Regions from separate parts of the Streptacidiphilus sp. PAMC 29251 genome, predicted to be linked through region 2. Evidence: riboswitches for the same ligand, from Rfam matches in the RefSeq annotation. Region 2 holds a riboswitch; the other holds the start of a gene.
The links. Region 2 has a riboswitch for cyclic di-AMP ahead of ACXKR8_RS13240 (C40 family peptidase). Riboswitches for the same ligand answer to the same signal wherever they lie in the genome.
Positions count from the first base shown of each region.

Region 1: another riboswitch for cyclic di-AMP. It lies ahead of ACXKR8_RS08455 (transglycosylase family protein); the one in region 2 lies ahead of ACXKR8_RS13240 (C40 family peptidase).

Region 1 covers NZ_CM135725.2:1,768,689-1,776,018, reverse strand. Annotated here, with positions in the region: gene ACXKR8_RS08470 (CARDB domain-containing protein) at 1-2,207, shown strand, start outside; gene ACXKR8_RS08465 (hypothetical protein) at 2,268-2,951, opposite strand; gene ACXKR8_RS08460 (transglycosylase family protein) at 3,516-4,202, shown strand; cyclic di-AMP (ydaO/yuaA leader) riboswitch at 4,392-4,564, shown strand; gene ACXKR8_RS08455 (transglycosylase family protein) at 4,570-5,871, shown strand; gene ACXKR8_RS08450 (CsbD family protein) at 5,965-6,138, opposite strand; gene ACXKR8_RS08445 (NADPH:quinone oxidoreductase family protein) at 6,215-7,204, opposite strand; gene ACXKR8_RS08440 (TetR/AcrR family transcriptional regulator) at 7,319-7,330, shown strand, end outside.
Region 2 covers NZ_CM135725.2:2,832,903-2,840,232, forward strand. Annotated here, with positions in the region: gene ACXKR8_RS13220 (hypothetical protein) at 1-15, opposite strand, end outside; gene ACXKR8_RS13225 (C40 family peptidase) at 57-1,121, opposite strand; gene ACXKR8_RS13230 (RNA polymerase sigma factor) at 1,458-2,813, opposite strand; gene ACXKR8_RS13235 (YciI family protein) at 2,786-3,205, opposite strand; gene ACXKR8_RS13240 (C40 family peptidase) at 3,404-4,417, opposite strand; cyclic di-AMP (ydaO/yuaA leader) riboswitch at 4,476-4,633, opposite strand; gene ACXKR8_RS13245 (C40 family peptidase) at 4,918-5,928, opposite strand; partial or broken gene ACXKR8_RS13250 (NYN domain-containing protein) at 6,141-7,330, opposite strand, start outside.

The DNA of each region.
Region 1 (7,330 bases), 1.1 Mb from region 2:
GCACGGCCGCCGTGGCCTCCCTCGCCGCCGGCGCCACCAGCACCGTCAGCGCCAGCATCGGCACCCAGACGGCGGGCAGCTACGCGCTGACCGCCAAGGTCGACGAGGCCAACACCGTCGTCGAAACCAACGACGCCAACAACACCTACACCAACCCCACCAACCTGGTGGTCGCCCCGGTCCAGAGTTCCGACCTGGTCGCCGGCGCGGTCACCTCCAGCCCCAGCACCCCTGCGGCCGGCAACGCCGTGAACTTCGCTGTCACGCTGAAGAACCAGGGCACAGTCGCCACCGCTTCCGGTGCGCACGCCATCACGCTGACCCTGCTCGACAGCAACAACAGCGTGGTCAAGACCCTGACCGGCAGCTACTCCGGCAGCCTGGCTGCTGGTGCCTCCAGCAGCCCGGTCGCTCTCGGTTCCTGGACCGCCGTCAACGGCAAGTACACCCTGCACACGCAGATCGCCGTGGACGCCAACGAACTGCCCGTCAAGCAGGGCAACAACACCTCCGACACCTCCTTCTTCGTCGGTCGCGGGGCGAACATGCCCTACGACGCCTACGAGGCCGAGGACGGCATGATCGGCGGCGGCGCAGCGGTCGTCGGGCCGAACCGCACCATCGGCGACCTGGCCGGTGAGGCCTCCGGCCGCAAGGCGGTCACGCTGAACTCCACCGGCGCGTATGTCCAGTGGAACACCACTGACCCGACCAACACCCTGGTCACCCGCTTCTCCATCCCGGACGCTCCGGGCGGTGGCGGCACCACGGCCACCCTGGACGTCTACGTCAACGGCACCTTCGCCCAGACCATCACCCTGAACTCCAAGTACGCCTGGCTCTACGGCGCCGAGACCGGCCCCGGCAACGACCCGTCCGCCGCCGGGCCGCGTCACATCTACGACGAGGCCCACATCGTCCTGAACACCCCGGTGCCGGCGAACAGTGTGATCCGGCTGCAGAAGGACGCGGCCAACACCTCGCAGTACGCGATCGACTACATCAACACCGAGCAGGTCGCGCCGATCGCCAACCCGGACCCGACCAAGTACCTGGTGCCGGCCGGCTTCGCGCAGCAGGACGTGCAGAACGCCCTGACCACTGTCGCCAACTCCAGCACCTACACCGGCGTCTACCTGCCCGCCGGGCAGTACCAGACCACCGGCAAGTTCCAGATCGGCCAGAAGGCCATCAAGGTCATCGGCGCCGGACCCTGGTACACCCAGTTCAGCACCGACCAGACCCAGGCCAACTCCGACGCCGGCTTCTCGGTCCAGACCAGTGCGAGCGGATCCACGCTCTCCGGGTTCGCCTTCTTCGGGAACTACACCTCCCGCATCGACGGCCCCGGCAAGGTCTTCGACCTCACCGACGTCACCAACCTGACGGTCGACAACGTGTGGATCGAGCACACGGTGGTCGGGATCTGGGGCACCCACGTCAGTGGCCTGACCGCCACCAACATGCGCATCCGCGACACCTTCGCCGACGGCATCAACCTCACCAACGGCAGCCAGAACAACCTGGTCAGCAATGACGAGGCGCGGTCGACCGGTGACGACAGCTTCGCGCTGTTCGCCGCCACCGACCACAACAGTGCGGACCTGTCCGGGAACACCTTCCAGAACCTGACCGCGGTCACCCCGTGGCGGGCGGCAGGCATCGCCGTCTACGGCGGCGAGAACAACACCCTGCAGAACCTGTACGTGGCCGACACGCTCACCTATGCGGGCATCACCATCAGCTCGCTGAACTTCGGCTACCCCTTCCAGGGCTTCGGCACCCAGCCGACGACCATCCAGAACGCCTCGCTGGTACGCGACGGCGGGCACTTCTGGGGCGGGCAGGTCTTCCCGGCGATCTGGGTCTTCTCCGCGACCCAGCCGTTCCAGGGGATCAGGGTCAACAACGTGGACATCACCGACCCGACGTACTCCGGCATCATGTTCCAGACGGACTACTCGGGCAGCACTCCGCTCAACCCGGTGACCGACACCATCTTCACCAATGTGTCCATCACCGGCGCGCAGCAGAGCGGTGACGCCTACAACGCCAAGTCCGGCTACGGCATCTGGGCCAACCAGCAGCCCGAGTCCGGACAGGGCCCGGCGGTCGGTACCGCCGTGTTCAACCACCTCACCGAGAGCAACAACTTCGTCAACATCCAGAACACCACCTCGACGTTCACGATCACTGTGAACCCGTAGCACGGAGCAACAGCAGTGCCCCGGAGGCAGAACGCTTCCGGGGCACTGCTGTTACTGCTGTCAGGCCGGGAGGCCGACACCGACCGCCGCGACCGTGGCCGTGACCACGGCCAGGGTGTCGGTGACCAGAGCGGTCAGTGCGGCGGTGACCGCGGCGACATCCGTCGCCTGTACCGCGGCGACCAGCGCGGCGGCGTCCTTCTGCAGCGTGGCCAGCGCGTCCGGAACACTCGCCGGGACGGGCACGGGTACGGGCAGCGGCGGCACCGGGGCGGACACCGGCGGCACCGGCACCGGAACGGGCAGCGGCGGCGCGGGAATCGGCAGGCCGTGGATCGGAGCCGACTTCACCGGGGCCTTCACTGGAGCCTTGACCGGAGCCTTCGCCAGGACCTTGGACGGCGCCGCCGGAACGGCCGGCGCGGCCGGCAGCGCGGTGGTGAGGACCTTGCCCGCGCTGGTCAGGGTGGCGAGCTTGGCCTGCAGGTCGGCCGGCGACGGAGCCGGCGCGGTGGCGGTGGCGCTCGACACGAGGCTCGACACGGCCTCGGTCACGCCGCCCAGCGCACCGAGCGCGCCCAGGGTCGCGGCCGGATCGGGGGCCGCGGGCAGTGCTGCCTGCGGCTGCACGGACGTGCCGTGGTCCACCGGAGTGGCGGACGCGCTGGGCACAACAGCACCCGTGATCACCGTCGAGGCCAGGACAGCACAGGCGAGCGTGGTGCGAATGCGAACGATACGCATGGAAAAACCCTTACTTCGGAACTGAGTGGGACAGTCCCACGGTCACCTTGCTCACTACACTCGGCAACCGGACGCACCCATACGGTGATCGGCCCCTTCATTGCGGCCCAGGTCACATCGCCGTCCTTCGATTGAATGAAAACGAAGATCATCAGTGACCGGCGGCTGATGAGTACTGACTGTGCGTGGACTGTGTGTGGCAGCTCACTCGACTGGAGCGTGGTCTAGACCACAAAGATCACCTCTGGCGGGGTGGTTCGGTGCCAGCAGGGGCCTGAATACAGGCTTAATACCGCCGGTAACAGTGCTCTGATCTGGGACTTTGCTGGGATCGTTGATGTCCGGGGGTTTGTTGCCTACGGTCGAAGACGTGCACTGAGCACCTCCCGGGTTCGCCCGCTTTCGCTTGATGTCTCCGCCTCCACCTGTCCGGTAGGCGGTCAGCAGCGGGCCCCGGGGACGGCCACCGGCCGTCCTCCTGTCACGTCGCGGCGTACCTGTAGCGCGCCTCCTGCGCGCCGACGCCGACGCCGTGCTGACCCCGGGACCTGTCGAAAGGACTCCATGAACTTCCGTCACGCCACCGCCACCACCGCTGCCACCGCCACCACCAGGAAGAACCGCCTGCGGGCGGCCCTGGCCGTCGGCGTGGTCGCCGCCGTCCCGGTGGTCGGCCTGGTCAGCGCGACCGGCGCCTCGGCCGCGGACTCCTCCACCTGGGACAAGGTCGCCAGCTGCGAGAGCACCAACAACTGGTCCGCCAACACCGGCAACGGCTTCTACGGCGGCCTGCAGTTCACCCCCTCCACCTGGGCCGCCTTCGGCGGCACCGCCTACGCCGCCTCCGCGGACCAGGCCAGCCAGGGCCAGCAGATCGCCGTCGCCGAGAACGTCCTGGCCGCCCAGGGCCCCGGCGCCTGGCCCGTCTGCGGCCCCGAGGCCGGCCTCACCGCCGGCGGCACCCCCGCCACCGTCGACACCACGACCCCGGCCACCAGCACCCCGGCCGCCACCAGCGACGACACCGCCCCGGCCGCGACGAGCACCCCCAGCACCGACACCAGCACCAGCACCGAGAGCGCCCCCGCGGCCACCGGCGCCGGCAGCTACACCGTCCAGTCCGGCGACACCCTGGGCTCCATCGCCGCCGCCCACGGCACCGACTGGCAGTCCCTGTACAGCGCCAACCAGAGCGTGATCGGCGCCGACGCCGACACCATCTACCCCGGCCAGACCCTCACCATCGGCTAGTCCCAGAGCAGTCGAGCAACACCCGCTGCGGCGCGGCACCCATACCCCCGGGTGCCGCGCCGCAGTGTTAAACGTGACGGACGTCATACTCAGTTGTAGTTTGCTGCCCGGTGTGCGTATGTTTCTGCTCGCCGCACTTAAGCGGAACAGACAAATCCGGAACGCCGAGTCCTGCCGCCGGAGACGTCGAAGACCCACACACCGCACCACGGCAGGAGCGGGGGAACCAGGTTTGCCGCTGTGATCGGCGCTCTTCTCTGAGCGTCTGTCATCACAGCTAGGGGTGAAGCCGTGCAGCGCACGGCCGGGCAACTCCAGCCCGAATCCGACAGCTCACCTCGCAGGCGTGGGAGAGGAACGCTGTTCCATGCTGTCCACCAACGGGCGCCACCGCGCCGTCAAGTCCCGCCGTAGCCGTACCCAGCGTCTGATCGCCTCGGCCGGACTGACCGGTGTCGGGCTCGCCATCCCGCTCGTGAGCGCCACCAGCGCCTCGGCCGCGACCGTCAGCACCTGGGACGCCGTCGCCAACTGCGAGAGCACCGGCAACTGGGCCATCAACACCGGCAACGGCTACTACGGCGGCCTGCAGTTCTCCGCCGACACCTGGGCGGCCTACGGCGGCACCCAGTACGCGTCCAGCGCCGACCAGGCCACCAAGAGCCAGCAGATCGCCGTCGCCGAGAAGGTGCTCGCCTCCCAGGGCCCCGGCGCCTGGCCGGTCTGCGGCCCCCAGGCCGGTCTGACCGCCGGCGGCGCTCCCGCCAACGTCGACACCTCCTCCTCGGGCTCCTCCAGCAGCTCCTCGGACTCCAGCTCGGCCTCCACCCCCAGCTCGACCTCCAGCTCGAGCTCGGACGACTCCGCGTTCGCCAACAAGGTGAAGGCTGCCGCGAACGCGGCGTCGACCTCCACCTCGTCCTCCTCCTCGACCGCGGGCACCTACACCGTGGTCGCCGGCGACTGGCTCTCCACCATCGCCCAGAAGGAGAACGTCTCCGGCGGATGGCAGCGTCTCTACGCCCTCAACCGGGGCACCCTCACCGAGGGCCCGGACGTCATCTACCCCGGTGAGCAGATCAAGCTGGGCGGGGCGGCCACGACGCCCAGCTCCACCCCGTCCAACGACTCGTCGTCCAGCGCCACCGACTCCAGCGCCTCGACCTCCACGGACGACTCCTCGTTCGACGCCAAGGTGGAGGCCGCTGCCGGCGGCCAGTCCAGCTCCTCGGACAGCAGCTCGGCCAGCACCTCGGCGACCAGCTCCGACAGCAGCGCCTCCTCGGCTTCCGACAGCACCGCTTCGGGCAGCATGAGCGCGGCCATCGCCTTCGCCGAGGCCCAGGTCGGCAAGCCCTACGTCTACGGCGGCACCGGCCCCTCGGTCTGGGACTGCTCCGGTCTGACCCAGGCCGCGCTGGCCAAGGCCGGGATCTCGATCCCGCGCACCAGCGAGGACCAGGCCGCGGCCAGCACCCGGGTCTCGCTGGACTCGCTCCAGCCCGGCGACCTGCTGTTCTGGTCCAGCGACGGCACTGCCGCCGGCGCCTACCACGTCGCCATCTACACCGGTAACGGCGGCTACGTCGAGGCCGCCAACCCCAGCGCCGGCGTCAAGACCGACACCATCAGCGACTGGGCCCCGGACTTCGCCGGCCGCATCGGCTGACCCAGTCAGGCTGTGAACGTCACGCGATAAAACCGCCGATGGCCCCTCAGGAAACTGAGGGGCCATCGGCCGTTGTGCTTCCCATGCGGGGAATCAGTCCTTGAAGGCGTCCTTGGCCTTTTCGGCGGCCTGCTTGGCGTCGCCCTTGACCTGGTCGGCCTTGCCCTCGGCCTGCAGCCGCTCGTTGCCCACGGCCTTGCCTGCCGCCTCCTTGACCTTGCCCTTGAGCTTGTCGGCAGTGTTCTTGGCCTTGTCCTCGGTGCTCATGCGGGGCTCCTTCGCTCTCGGGTCTTTGCTGCTCAACCCGCGCCTACCCGAGGTTCCGCAGGGCACGCCCCCCTCTTTACGGCAGGACCACCAGCCGGCCCACGCTGTCGCCGGCGCCCAGCCGGGTGAGGCCTTCGGGGGCCTGGTCGAGGGAGAGGCGGCCGCCGATCAGCGGGGCGATCGCGCCGGTCGCGGCGAGTTTGCCCAGCTCCGCGTGTGCGGCCGTGATCTCGGCGGGTGCGTACTGCTTGTAGAGGCCCCAGTGCAGCCCGACGATCGAGTAGTTCTTCACCAGGGCGTGGTTCAGGGCCGGGGTCGGCACCGTGCCGCCGGCGAAGCCGACCACCAGGATCCGCCCCTCGAAGGCCACGCACTTGGCCGAGGCCGTGTAGGCGTCGCCGCCGACCGGGTCGAAGACCACGTCCGCGCCGCGTCCGCCGGTCGCCTCCTTGACCGCGCGGACGATGTCGGTGTCGGCGTCGGTTCGGTCGATGACCACCTCGGCCCCGAGCTGCCGCGCGACCTCGGCCTTGGCGGCGCCGCCGACCACCGCGAGCACCCGGGCCCCGGCGGCCCGGCCCAGCTGGATGGCCGCACTGCCGACCCCGCCGGCCGCGGCGTGCACCAGCAGCGTCTCGCCCGGCTGCAGCCGGGCCCTGCGGTGCAGGCCGAACCATCCGGTCTGGTAGGCGATGTGCAGGGCGGAGGCCTGGGCGTCGTCCAGCGACTCGGGGGCCGGGAACAGATCCGTCGCCTCGGCCAGCGCGAACTCCGCGAGCGAACCGTGCGGCAGGGCCGGGTTGCCGATCACCCGGTCGCCGACGGTGAGGCCGGTCACGCCCTCGCCCAGTTCGTCCACCTCGCCGCACAGCTCGACCCCGGGGGTGAACGGCAGCTCGGGCCGGATCTGGTAGGTGCCCCGGCACAGCAGCACGTCAGGGAAGTTCAACGCCGCCGCCCGCACTCTGAGCCGGACCTGCCCGGGCCCGGGCTGTGGCGTGGCGATGTCCACCAGCTCCAGCGCCGAACCGGGCTCGCCGTGCGTCCGCACCTGCCATGCCTTCACGTGGACTCCTTCTCCTGCGACTCTGCCTCTACAACGGACTAAGCACCCGCTTAGAATGCTGATGTGGGAGTGTGCTGTCAACGCTCGCTATCGACCGACCGGAAGGCCGTGCACGTGACCCCCGAA
Region 2 (7,330 bases):
CCTGCCTGTCGCCATCACCGCACTCCCTGCGACAACTCCTGCGGATCCGAGGGGGGTCAGATCCGGACCACACCTGCCACCGGCATCGTGTTCACCGGCTCGTAGCGGACCCTCGCGCCGGGGTAGGGCGCGTGGATCACCATGCCGTTGCCGGCGTACATGCCGACGTGGTGGCGATCGCTGTAGTAGATCACAAGATCTCCAGGTCGGGCCTGGGACAGCGGGATCTGCCGGCCCGCGTACATCTGCCCCTGCGAGGTGCGCGGCAGGTGCACCCCGGCGTGCTGCCAGGACCAGTACATCAGCCCGGAGCAGTCGAAGGCGTCGGGCCCGGTCGCCCCGTAGACATAGGGCCTGCCCAGGGCGCTGCGGGCGGCGGCGAGGGCGATCGCCGCCCGGCTGGACGCGGGGCCCTGGTCCGGCGGCAGGACGGTGTCCGCGGCCTGGGCCGCGGCCTGCGCGGCGGCGTCGGCCACCGCGGCCTCGCTGTGCCGCAGGGCGGTGCGCTGCGGGGCGGAGAGCCCGGCGAGCAGCGCCCTGGCGTGGCTGAGCTGCCGCTGCACCTGGGCCTTGCTGCCCGCGATGGACTGCCGCAGCGCCTCCAGCTGGGCCAGCTGGGAGACCGCCTGGGCCCGGTCCTGGCCCAGCTGCCGCTGGTCGTCCTGCAGCAGCTGCAGCCGCTGCGCGGTCGCGGCGTCCAGCTCGTCCACGCTGCCGGCCTGGGCCAGGAACTGGTCCGGGTGGGCGTCGAGCAGCAGCCGCACCAGCGGGTCGATCCCGCCGCCCTGCCGGTACTGGGCGCCGGCGACCTGGCCCATCGTGCCGACCATGGTGTTGATCCGCTGCTGCTCGGCGGCGACCCGCTGCTGCAGCAGGGCGGAGGTGCGGAGCAGCGCGCGCTGCTGCTCCCTGGCCCCGTCGTACTGCTGTCCGGCGACCTCGGCCTGGGCGTAGAGGCTCTGCACCTGCTGCCGTACCTCGTCCGCGGTGGCGGGGGCGGTCCGCGCGCCGGGGGTGGGTTCGGCCAGGGCGCTGCCGCCGCCGGCCAGGACCGCGGCGGTGGCCGCCGCGACGGTCACCGCGGTCCGGGAGAGCGCGGCGACTGCGGAGTGCTGGCCCATGGGTCGGGCACGTCGGTGGGACGCCACGAGGGCGAACTCCATTCGTCCGGTGCCGGTCCTGCCCGCGCGACGCCGGCTGCGTCGGCCCAGGATGCCCGGCGGTCCACCGGTGCCGCCCGGAAGGGCGGTCGACGACACGGAGGACCGAGCGCAGACGTTAGCGAGTCGGGCGCAGCTAGTCCAAACCCTCGCTATCCCGAATATTCGGTCGAATACCGAACATATCTATGGAACGCCATGTCGCCGGGGGTGGCCCCGCCCTCCGCCGGAACCCGGTCCCCCCATTGGGGGACGCCCCCGTACGGCCGTTTGGGTACCCCCCGGCGTCCGGGGGCGTCACTCCAGCGCGGCCGCCTTCTGCAGCAGCACCGTGCGCTCGCGGGTGTTGCCGCACAGCCGGGCGGCGAGCTCCAGCTCGGCCCGGGCCTCGCGGGTGCGGCCGAGCCTGGTCAGCAGCTCGCCGCGCACGCTCGGCAGCAGGTAGGAGCCGGACAGCCGGCCGGAGACGGCCAGGTCGTCGACCAGGGACAGCGCCTGCTGCGGTCCGCTCGCCATCGCCACGGCCACGGCCCGGTTGAGCTCGACCACGGGTGAGGGGGCGAGTCGGCCGAGCGCCTCGTACAGCAGCACGATCCGCTCCCAGTCGGTCTCCTGCACCGAGGGCGCGGTGGCGTGGCCGGCGGCGATCGCGGCCTGCAGACCGTACGGTCCGAGGCCCCGTCCGGCGGCCGAGGCCCGGCCCAGTGCGGCCAGGCCGCGACGGATCGCGGACCGGTCCCAGCGGCGCCGGTCCTGGTCCTCCAGCAGCACCGCCTGCCCGTCCGGCCCGGTGCGGGCCGGGAAACGCGCGGCGGTGAGCTCGCACAGCGCGAGCAGCCCGTGCACCTCCGGCTCGCCGGGCAGCAGCGCGGCCAGCATCCGGGACAACCGCACCGCCTCATAGGCGAGATCGGTGCGCAGCAGGCGGTCGCCGGTGGTCGCCGTGGAGCCTTCGGCGAAGATGACGTAGACGACGCTCAGCACGGCGCCGAGCCGGGCCGGCCGCTCCTCCGGCGGCGGTAGTTCGAACGGCACGTGGGCCGCGGCGATGGTCTTCTTCGCCCGGGTGATCCGGGCCTGGACGGTCGCGGTGGGCACCAGGAACGCCCGGGCGATCTCCTCGCTGGACAGCCCGCCGACCACGCGCAGGGTGAGCGCCACCCGGGCCTCGGGCGAGAGCACCGGGTGGCAGGCGGTGAACATCAGCGCGAGGACGTCGTCCGGGACGTGGTCGGGATCCCAGAGCAGGTCCTGCTCCGACCGGCCCGGCGCGGGGGCCTGCACGCCCGCGCTGAACTCGCCCTCGGCCAGCCGGCCGGCCAGGCCGGCGTACCGCTGCTCCAGGGCGGACCTGCGGCGGAAGCCGTCGATGGCGCGCCGGCGTGCGGTCGCCAGCAGCCAGCCCACCGGGCTGGCCGGCGCACCGTCGCGCGGCCAGGCCACCAGTGCCTCCGCCAGCGCCTCCTGGGCCAGGTCCTCGGCGAGGGCGAAGTCCCCGGTGTAGCGGGTCAGCGCACCGATGATCCGGGCGGACTCGATCCGCCAGACCGCCTCCAGGGCCCGCCGGGCCGCAGTGTCGCCCGGCGGGCCCCCGCCCGCCGGGCCGTCGTCGGCCGCGGGGGGTGTCAGATCTGGCCGGTCCGCTCGCGCCACGCCCGCTCCTTGGTGATCCACTCGTTGTCCTGCGGGAACTCGTCGATGCTCGGCACCCGGCGGACCTCGCACTTGGAGCCGGGGAGGGCGGGCAGCCGCTTGGCCCACTCGACCGCCTCCTCCTTGGAGGCGACGTCGATCAGGTAGAAGCCGCCGAACAGCTCCTTGGTCTCGCCGTAGGGGCCGTCGGTGACCACCGGGGTCTCCGCACTGAAGTCGACCACCACGCCCTGGGACGGGTCGTCCAGGCCCTCGGCGGCGACCAGCACGCCGGCCCGGATCAGCTCCTCATTGAAGCGGCCCACCGTCTCGAGCATCTCCTCGAAGGGCGTCTCCATCATCTTCGCCATGGACTCGTCCGTGCCGCGCATGATCAGCATGTACTTCGCCATCGTCAGTCTCCTCACTCGGGGGCCGCTTCCCGACCCTCTCTATCCCAGGTCGAACGGCGCCGCCACGGATCGACACGACAGACCCACCAGAACCATTTTCTTTTTTCGCCCAGCAGAAAACTCAGAGGCTGTCGCCGGGGACGGGCCGGCGACAGCCTCTGAGAAGGGGGAAGACCTGCGGAGAGTCCGGGGTGTGGCTCAGACCCGGCGCATGGCGTAGATGGAGCCGATGGTGGTCAGCGCCTCGTACTTGACGACGGTGCCGGTGTGCGGAGCGTGCAGGACCATGCCGCCGCCCGCGTACATGCCGACGTGCGAGTCGCCGTTGAAGAAGATCAGGTCGCCGATCTGGAGGTCGGAGACCGAGCCGACGGCGGAGCCGACGTCCACCTGGTCGTAGGTGGTGCGGCCGATCGACACGCCTGCCTGCTTGAAGGCCCACTGCATCAGGCCGGAGCAGTCGAAGGAGTTGGGCCCGGTGGCCCCGTAGACGTACGGGTCGCCGAGGCGGGTCTGCGCGGCGTGGAAGGCCGCCATCGCGGCACCGGAGCCGGCCTTGGTGGAGCCGGGGCTGTACGTGGTGCTGCCGGTGCTGGAGCTGCCGCTGCTGTGGCTGGTGGTGCCGGCGTTCTGCAGCTTGGTGACCGCGGCGCGCTGGGCGGCGGTCAGCGAGGCGAGCTGGGCCTTGGACGCGGCGAGCTTCTGCTGCACGGAGGCCTTGGCCGCGGCGAGCTGCTTGCTGGTGGCGTCGAGCGCCTTCAGCTTGCTCTCGGCGTCGGCCTTCTCACGGTTCAGCGTCTTCTGCTCAGCCGTCAGCGAGTCGAGCAGCGCGGCCTGGCTACCGGTCACCTGGCTCATCGTGGAGGCCTGGTTCAGGTACTCGGTGGGGTTCGCGGACAGCATCAGCTGCACCGAGGGGTCGATCGACCCGCTGCGGTACTGCGCGCTGGCGACCGCGCCGAGCGCGGCGGACTTGGCGCTGACCGAGGCCTGCTGGCGGGCCACCTGGTCCTGCAGGGTGTTGACCTGCTTCTGCAGTGTCTGCTGCTGCGACTGCGCGGCGTCGTACTGCTGGATCGCCTTGTCGGCGTCCTGGTTCTGCTGGTCTATCTCTGCCTTGAGCTGCGCCGTGGTCTGCTTGGGTGCCGCCTGCGCCGACTGGGTGGCGGTCGCGCCGAGCGCGACGGTGGTGGCTGCAGCAGCGGTAAGCACGGTTATCCGCGATCGGCTGGGACTTTTCGGACGACGATGGGACGCCACGAAGGCGAGCTCCTTCTTCCTACGGCCGCCTACCGGGTGAGCTGACGGGTTCGGGCTGGAAGACGTGCCCTACGACGCTTCACCGGCGGACCGGCCTGGCGTCGATTCACCCCGAGGGAACTTGGTTCCCCGGCTCCGAACTGACGGCTGATCCAGCGTGCCCCGCTGGATGCGGAACAGCCTGCCGTGCGGTCGAACTCGGCGGAAACCGCCGCTGCCACCCTGCTGGGTGATCGACTTCGCGGTGGTTCGATCGCTGACACTAGTGACCCGAACGTGATCTATTCAAATCCTTGTAAGTAAAAACTCTTTTAGGTTTCGAAAGAGCATCGGGTCGGCGACTGAACGTAGTCGCTGAATGACCATCCGATGACGACATGGCACCCAAATCGGTCATCTGGTCGAGACGGCAGCAACGCGTGTGACGTGAGTCACAGTCGAGTAAATAACCGTCAGAAGCGGCGAATGGCAACGATGGTGCCGAAATAGGACAGCGGCTGGATGTCCACCGTGAGCCCCGGGTGGGGAGCGCTCAGCAGCATCCCCTTCCCGGCGTAGAGGCCCACGTGGTCGCCGCCCATGTTCACGATGATGTCGCCGACCTTGAGGTCCGCGTAGGACACCCCGGTGCCCACCGTCTCGTCCGAGTACGAGTAGTGCGGCAGGGAGATGCCGGCCTTGCCGTAGGCCCACATCACCAGGCCCGAGCAGTCGAACACACTGGGTCCTGAGCCGCCGGAGACGTAGGGGGCCACATTGACCTTGCTCATCGCGGCCAGCATCGCGGTACGGGCCGCCGGGGAGATCCCGGAGAGGTCGATGTCGGACACCGACATGTAACTGCTGCCGGACGAGGGCGGAGTGAAGCCGCCGCCCCCGGCACCGCCGGTGTTCACCTGGGTGCGCTGCTTCGGGGTGAGGGAGTCCAGGATCGCCTGGGCGTGCTTGAGCTTGGCGGCGATGGCCGCCTTGGACTTCTGCATCTGCTTCAGCAGCACCTGCTGGGCGCCCAGCTCCTGGGCCGCCTCGGCCTTCTCGGCCGCCAGCGCGTGCTGCTGCGCCACCAACTGGTCCATCAGCGCTGCCTGGTTGCTGTTGACCTGGTCCTCGTCGGAGGCGCGGTTCAGGTACTCGGTCGGGTCCGCGGAGAGCATCAGCTGCACCGCCGGGTCCACCGAACCGTCCCGGTACTGCGCGCTGGCCACCGCGCCCAGGACCGCCATCTCCTTGTTCACCACGGCCTGCTGACGGGCTATCTCGTCCTGCAGGTTGTTGACCTTCTTCTGCAGCGCCTGCTGCTGGGCCTGCGCCCCGTCGTACTGCTCCGTCGCCGCCGCGGCCGCGTTGCGGTCCGCGTCGACCTGCGTCTTGGCCTGGCCCGTCGTGGTGGCCGGCGCCGCGCTGGCCGCGGTCTGCGCCGCCAGCGCGACCGCCGTGGCCGCCGCAGCCGTGAGGATGGTCACGCGGGCACGGCCTGGCTGCTTCAAACGACGGTGTGAGACCACGGAGCCGGGTTCCCTTCAGGACGACACAGAAGTTCGAAGGGAGACACTAGTGAGGAACATGTGAGCTTGTCGCCCCCGCCGGGGAGTCCGGCCGGTAATGCCCCTAATGTCCGGTACAGGTAAGAGGTTTGAAGCCCTGACCCCCGCCCTCAGGTGCGACTCTGCAGCCCTCAGGTGCGGATCAGCCGCTTCAGCAGCATCGCCGAGGGGACGGGGCGGGCCCCCGCCTTGCGGACGCCGTCGGCGACCTCGCGGTCGGTGGACACCACCACCACCGGACGGCCCTCCGGCTCGGCCCGGACCAGCCGGCGGATCAGCTCGTCCGCGGTCTCCCCGGAGCGGCTGAACAGCACCCGAACGCCGCGCGGCGGGGCCATCGGGACCGGGGCGTCCAGATCCTTGCCGTCGAACACGCAGGTGACCTCGGCGCGGCTGTGCATCGCCAGCATGGACAGGCCGTTCAGCAGCCGGGCCCGCTGCTTCTCCAGCGGCAGGGTCGGATAGCCGCTCTTGGTCACGTTGTAGCCGTCCACCAGCAGATGGGTGTGCGGCAGCGCCAGCAGCTGGTCCAGCAGCGCCGGGTCGTCCCCGTCCAGGGCCCGCCGCGCCACGTCGTGCGGGGAGGCCGTCACCGGCAGCACCGCCTCCACCGTGTCGGCCGGACGGCCCTCGGCCAGCGGCGGCAGCCCCAGCTCTCGCTGCAGCCCCTGCGCCCCCTGGAGCACCACGTCGAGCAGCAGCCGCAGCCGCATGTCCTCGGTGCTCCGCCCCTCCCTGGCGGCCCTCCTGGACGTCTCCAGGGCCGCCTCGGCCTCGGTCAGCCGGTGCTTCAGCCGGCGCACCTCGCTGTCGACCGCGCCGCGCTCGGTCAGCCCGGCCGAACGCAGCGCCTCCAGCTCGGCGCCGACCTTGCGGGTCGCCGCCTCGGCGCGCTTGGTGTCCGCCTCCAGGCTGCGCAGCCTGCGGCGGAGCGAGTCCCGCTCCTTCTTCACCTCGTCCAGCTCGGCCCGGCCCCGGTCGGCCTCGGTCCTGGACGACTCCCGCAGCGCGGCCAGCTCCGCCTGGAGCTTCTCCACCAGGCGCGCGGCCTCAACCGCCGCGCCCTCGGACTCGGCCCGCTCCACCTCGTCGCCGGCGTCGCCGACCAGCTTGCTCCAGCCCAGCGGCCGCAGCAGGTACGCCACCGCGGCGACGTCCTGGGGTCGGCGGCGGCGGGGACCTGCCCGGCCTCCAGCGCGGCCACCAGGTCCGGCTGGCCCAACCGCACCCGTTCCGCTATCCGCGACCGGAACTCCGGCTCGGTCTCCAGCGCGGACGCGATCGCGGTGGCCCCGCGCCTGGCCCGCTGCACCGGGGTGAA